Regions from separate parts of the Streptomyces sp. NPDC046939 genome, predicted to be linked through region 1. Evidence: riboswitches for the same ligand, from Rfam matches in the RefSeq annotation. Region 1 holds a riboswitch; the other holds the start of a gene.
The links. Region 1 has a riboswitch for cobalamin ahead of ABZ877_RS03775 (HoxN/HupN/NixA family nickel/cobalt transporter). Riboswitches for the same ligand answer to the same signal wherever they lie in the genome.
Positions count from the first base shown of each region.

Region 1 (3,143 bases):
TCCCGCGCCGACGACTACTTCTTCGAGGAGCTGAAGAGCACCGGCAACATGGAGCTGCGCCTGGACCGCGCGCTCGCCGACCGCCGCGTCCACCCGGCCGTCGACCTCGCCCCGTCCGGCACCCGCCGCGAGGAACTCCTGCTCAGTCCGGCGGAGTTGGCGGCCGAGCGCGGCCTGCGCCGCGCGCTCCAGAACCGCGACGGGCACTCCTCCTACGAGGCGCTGCTCGACAAGCTCCGCCACACCCCGGACAACGCCGCGTTCGTCCGCCAGATCCACTCGACGGTACCCACGCACTGAGACCGCGCCCGTATGCGTAATACTCGACGCATGACATCGAGCATTACGCGCCCGGGCGGTGACCCCGCCGTCACGGTGCGCCGGGCCACCGCGCGCGACGCCCGGCGCCTGACCCGGCTCGTGCGCGGCTCCCGCGCCTACGAGGGCCCGTACGCGCCGATGGTCGCGGACTACCGGGTGGGCCCCGACTACATCGAGGCGCACCGGGTCTTCGTCGCGGTCTCCGTGGCCGACGACCGCGTGCTCGGCTTCTACTCCCTGCTCCTCGCCCCGCCGGAGCTGGACCTGATGTTCGTCGCGAACGACGCGCAGGGGCTCGGCATCGGGCGCCTCCTCGTCGCGCACATGCGGGGCGAGGCGCACGCCGCCGGGCTCGACCACGTACGCGTCGTCTCCCACCCGCCGGCCGAGGGGTTCTACCGCAGCGTCGGGGCGCTGCGCACCGGCACGGCGCCCGCCCGTCCCCCGGCCGTCGCATGGGACCGTCCTGAACTCGTCTTCCCCATCGCCCCCGCCGTCTGAGGGGTTCCGCCCCCGGCCCGCGCGGCGCACACTCGGTGGCAATTCGAGCGGGCGGCAATGCGGCAAGGAGGCCACATTGGGCGGCAGCGAGACGCGCGGCGACGCGTTCGACGTGATCGTGGAGATCCCGCAGGGCTCCCGGAACAAGTACGAGATGGACCATGAACTCGGGCGGATCCGGCTCGACCGGATGCTGTTCACCTCGACCCAGTACCCCGCGGACTACGGCTACGTACAAGGCACCCTCGGCGGCGACGGCGACCCGCTGGACGCGCTCGTGCTGACCGGCGACGCGACGTTCCCCGGCTGCGTCATCGAGTGCCGGGCCATCGGCATGTTCGTGATGAGCGACGAGAAGGGACCGGACGAGAAGATCCTGTGCGTGCCCGCGCACGACCCGCGCCACGCGGAGACCCAGGACATCGAGGACCTCCCCGAGTTCGACCGCCTGGAGATCACCCACTTCTTCGAGGTCTACAAGGACCTGGAGCCCGGCAAGTCCGTGGAGGGCTCGCACTGGGAGGGCCGGGACAAGGCGTACGAGGAGATCCGGCGGGCGCGCGAACGCCGGGAGGGGTAGCCGCCCGAGGCGCCGCGGAGCCCGTCCTCTAAGGTGGGCGGGCCGTGGTGCTCGGGAAGACCGGTGACGGCCCCCAGGGGTCAAGTCCGGAGCGGCCCTCGCCACTGTGATCGGGTTCCGTACCGCCCTCGGGCCGGTGCGGAGCACGCCGTTCCACCAGGCCACTGGCCGCCTCCGGGCGGCTGGGAAGGCAGGAGCGGCGGCGCATGCCCGTAAGCCAGGAGACCGGCCACGGCATCTCACGAAGTGATCCACGAGGTGCTGGAGCGTGATCAAGGCATGACCCTGCCCGGGAACCCCTCTCCCTTCCGCTGGCGCCGGGAGGACACCGTCCGTACGGCGGGCCTCCTGGCGGTGATCGCGGCGCTGCACGTCGTCGCGTTCGGCGTGCTGTTCCTGCTGGTCGTCCCCGAGCACTACGAGGTCGGGGACAAGGCGTTCGGCATCGGCCTCGGCGTCACCGCGTACACGCTCGGAATGCGGCACGCGTTCGACGCCGACCACATCGCGGCGATCGACAACACGACCCGCAAGCTGATGGCGGACGGCAAGCGGCCCGTCTCGGTCGGGTTCTGGTTCGCGCTCGGCCACTCCAGCGTGGTCGTGGCGATGGCGGCGCTGGTGGCGGGCGGCGCGGCGCTCGCCGGAACGCTGCTGAACGACGAGTCCCGCACCCACCAGGTCCTCGGCGTCGTCGGCACGACGGTGTCGGGCACCTTCCTGTACCTGATCGCGGCGCTCAACCTGGTGGCGCTCGTCGGCATCCTCCGGGTCTTCCGGGCGATGCGCGAGGGCACGTACGACGAGCGGGAGCTGGAAGCGCACCTGGATTCGCGGGGCTTCATGAACCGCGTCCTCGGCCGCTTCACCAGGTCCATCACCCGCCCCGGCCAGATGTACCCGCTGGGCTTCCTCTTCGGCCTCGGCTTCGACACGGCGACCGAGGTGACGCTGATGGTGATGGCGGGCAGCGGAGCGGCCGCCGGCCTCCCCTGGTACGCGATCCTGTGCCTGCCCCTGCTCTTCGCGGCGGGCATGAGCCTGTTCGACACCCTGGACGGCACGTTCATGAACTTCGCGTACCAGTGGGCGTTCTCCAACCCGGTGCGCAAGGTGTTCTACAACCTCACGATCACCGGGCTCTCCATCGCGGTCGCGTTCTTCATCGGCACGATCGAGCTGGTCGGCGTCCTGCACGAGAAGCTCGCCCTGACGGACGCCGTGACCGGCTGGATCGCCGGCCTCGACCTCGACAACGTGGGCTACGTCATCGTCGGCCTGTTCGTCGCGGTGTGGGCGGCGGCGCTCGCCTACTGGCACCTGGCCCGGGTCGAGCAGCGCTGGTCGGCGCGGGTCGCCGAGGGTGGTTAGCGGCGGGCTGGTGGGCCTGGCGTGACCAGGGCGCACAGGGGGGCGCGCGGAAGCGGGCCGTTCGGCCCTCGGAGGAGGGTCGACCGGCCCGCATACTCCACCGTCCCCACTGGGGATACTTCTCAGCAGAGCCTCCCGTGCCCTCGCTCTCCCGCCGCGGCGCACGGTCGAGGCCCGGGCCCGCCGGTCGCAGGAGGGGGAGCTGCAATCGGCGGGCCCGGCACCCTTCCGGGGACGGTCCTGCGCGGAGCCGCCGTGGTCCGGGCGATAAGGTATCGGGTCGAACCGCACGCGCCCGAGCAGCCAGGAGCACCTCCGTGACCGTAGCCATCGACTCGTCCGAGGCACCCGTCCCGTCCGGCGAGGAGAC
Region 1 covers NZ_JBEYWV010000002.1:327,751-330,893, reverse strand. Annotated here, with positions in the region: gene rho (transcription termination factor Rho) at 1-300, shown strand, start outside; gene ABZ877_RS03785 (GNAT family N-acetyltransferase) at 331-822, shown strand; gene ABZ877_RS03780 (inorganic diphosphatase) at 899-1,402, shown strand; cobalamin riboswitch at 1,431-1,651, shown strand; gene ABZ877_RS03775 (HoxN/HupN/NixA family nickel/cobalt transporter) at 1,682-2,773, shown strand.

Region 2 (3,143 bases), on a different contig from region 1:
GGGCGGACGTAGCGGGTGCCGTACGACTGGACCCAGCCGTGCTGGGTGGCGAGGTATCCGGTGAGCTGCTCGGCGAAGTACTGGACCATGTCATTGCGCTCGGGCTCGCCGTGCACCAGGACGTCGATACCGGTCTTCTCCTGGAAGGAGATGACCTCCTGGATCTCCGCCTTGATGCGTTCCTCGTAGCCGGCCGTGTCGATGCGGCCGGCGCGCAGGTCGGCGCGGGCGGTGCGCAGTTCGGTGGTCTGCGGGAACGAGCCGATGGTCGTGGTCGGCAGCAGCGGCAGGCCGAGATGGGCGCGCTGGGCGGCGGCGCGTTCGGCGTACGGCTGGGAGCGGCGCGCGTCGGCGTCCGTCACGGCCTCGGAGCGGGCTCGTACGGCCGGGTCACGGGTGATCGGCGATTCCGCGCGGGCGGCCAGGTAGGCGCGGTTGGCGGCGAGTTCGCCGGCGATGGTGTCGGTGCCCTGGGCGAGGCCCTTGGCGAGGGTGACGATCTCGGCGGTCTTCTGCTTGGCGAAGGCCAGCCAGCGCAGGATCTGCGGCTCGATGTCGCGCTCGGCAGCGGCGTCCAGCGGCACGTGCAGCAGGGAGCAGGAGGCGGCGACATCGACGCGGTCGGCGAGCCCGAGGAGGGTGCCGAGGGTGGACAGCGACTTGTGCAGGTCGTTGATCCAGATGTTGCGGCCGTTGACGATACCGGCGACCAGGCGCTTGCCGGGCAGCCCGCCGACGGCGGCCAGGGCGTCCAGGTTGGCGGCGGCGGCCTCCGTGAAGTCTAGCGCCAGCCCTTCGACCGGTGCCTTGGCAAGGACGGGAAGGGCGTTGCCAAGCCGGTCGAAGTAGGAGGCGACGAGCAGCTTGGGCCGGTCGGTGAGGACGCCGAGGTCGCGGTAGGCACGCTCGGCCGCGTTCAGCTCGGCCGGGGTGCGGTCCTGCACGAGGGCGGGCTCGTCCAGCTGGACCCACTCGGCGCCCGCCGCGCGCAGGTCGGCGATCACCTCGGCGTACACGGGAAGCAGCCGGTCCAGGAGAGTGAGCGGCTCGAAGTCGGCCGGCACGCCGGGTGCGGGCTTGGCGAGCAGGAGGTATGTGACGGGGCCGACCAGCACGGGCCGTGCGGTCAGGCCCTGGGCGAGGGCTTCTTTCAGCTCGGCGACCTGCTTGGTGGAGTCGGCCGTGAAGACGGTGTCGGGGCCCAGTTCGGGGACCAGGTAGTGGTAGTTGGTGTCGAACCACTTGGTCATCTCCAGCGGAGCGACCTCTTGGGTACCGCGGGCCATCGCGAAGTAGCCGTCCGTAGCGTTCGCCGCGACGGCGGCGCGGTGTCGCTCGGGGATGGCTCCCACCATGACGGTGGTGTCGAGGACGTGGTCGTAGTACGAGGAGTCGCCGGTGGGTACCTCGTGGATGCCGGCGCCGGCGAGGTGCTGCCAGTTGCTGCGCCGGAGCTCGGCGGCGGTGTCCCGGAGGGCGTCAGCGGTGACGGTGCCCTTCCAGTAGCCCTCGATGGCCTTCTTCAGTTCACGGTTCTGGCCCTGGCGGGGGTAGCCGTACACGGTGGCCCGTGCTGCCGCGGCTGCGGACTTCGATGTCACGGAGATCTCCTTCGCGAGATGAATTTCCCTGGTGATGGGACGAGAGCGCGAAGGGAATGACGAACCGGACGGCCACGACCCCGCGCGGCAAAAGCACGGTCGTACCGTCTGGTGTGTACGCCGACCCGCCCTCGAGGTCACCGGGATGTCCGCGCACGGAATGGTCCGCACGCGGGCAGTTGGCAGGTCTTCGGACTCGCGGGCACGCCCTCCATGACGGAGGACACCTACTGGCCGTCGCTTCCCGGGTCCGGTACGTCGGACCCAGTGCGTGTGACGGCGGTCGTTCTCGCTCACCGCTGCGGGGCAGTCCCGGATTCCCACCGGGTTCCCTCTTACGACACCCCGCCTGGCGGACGGGGCGAACCAGCTGCTGCGGTCAGCCTACGGGGTGGCGCCGCGAAAGGAAGAGCACCGTCCAGAATCCGGAAGGTGAGGAAGAGCGTGCCGAAAGAGGTACAGCGAAGAGCGGGAAGCGCCGCACTCGCACTTCCCGCCCTTTCCCAGTCGCGCCGCGCGGGCCCCTCACCCCTGCGGCGGTGCGAGCCCCTCAGCCCTGGTCGCGGGGCGTGGAGAGATTCGCGGAACTCGTCGTGGAGGGAATCGGCGATCGAGGCGACGGTGTCCAGGCCGATCAAGTCGGCGAGCTTCAGCGGACCCACAGGGTGGGCGCAGCCCAGTTCCATGCCCGCGTCGATGTCAGCGCTGTGGCGAACCCGGACTCCGCCATCCGCCCGGCGCCGTGGGCCAGGGCGGGCCTCGGCCAGCCCCTTCCCCGCGCACCCGAGCGCCGAATCGGCCGCGGTGGGGATCGGGGATGCGATGCGGGGTGCGGAGGGGCGGAACACTTGGCCGGGTCCTTGGTCCAGCGTGGGGCAGACCAGGCTCAGGCCGCCATCAAGCGGCCCAGATTGCGTGACTTGCACTGGAGGGCGGCTGCCCAAGCCTCCTCAGAGGAAACCGGGGCCGCCGGGACCTGAACATCGTTGAGACCGCCGTTTCCTGCTGGCTGCCAGTTCACCGCGATCCCTGCCCTTCCCGCCAGGACCAGCATCGTGGCGGTGGTACTCAGCACGTCCGGGACGCCCCAATGGGCCATGAGCACCAGGATCAGACCGTCGACGACGAAGCCGGGACGCGGCCGACCGGCCTCCTGGGCCCGGCGAGCCGGCTCGGCCACCGCACGCAGGGCTGTCTCTCGGTCGGCGGCCGGGTCATGGCTCGGAGGGGGAACGAGAAGCTCAACGCAGGGACCGGATCGCTGGGCTCGCGGCGACCAGGGCGGCGCACGCCAGGACGGCGCTCCCGCAGACCAGGAACAGTGCCGTCGTGCCGTACGGGAGCAGGACGGCGGCCAGTACGTAGGAGAGCGGGTCGAACGCCACCGTGGCCAGCACGACGAGGCTCAGCACTCGGCCCAGCAGTTGGTTGGGTACCCGCTCCTGCAGCGTGGCGACGATGACCACTCCGAGGAAGCCGGACCCCAGGCCGATGAGCGAGACGACCGCTGTCGCGGCGATCACATGGGTGACGGCGGCGAGT
Region 2 covers NZ_JBEYWV010000006.1:874-4,016, forward strand. Annotated here, with positions in the region: gene metE (5-methyltetrahydropteroyltriglutamate--homocysteine S-methyltransferase) at 1-1,601, opposite strand, end outside; cobalamin riboswitch at 1,765-1,987, opposite strand; partial or broken gene ABZ877_RS08345 (3-hydroxyacyl-CoA dehydrogenase family protein) at 2,165-2,334, opposite strand; partial or broken gene ABZ877_RS08350 (TetR/AcrR family transcriptional regulator) at 2,677-2,829, opposite strand; gene ABZ877_RS08355 (MFS transporter) at 2,843-3,143, opposite strand, start outside.
Region 2: it holds a riboswitch for cobalamin, as region 1 does, so the genes downstream of both, metE (5-methyltetrahydropteroyltriglutamate--homocysteine S-methyltransferase) here and ABZ877_RS03775 (HoxN/HupN/NixA family nickel/cobalt transporter) in region 1, are expected to answer to the same signal.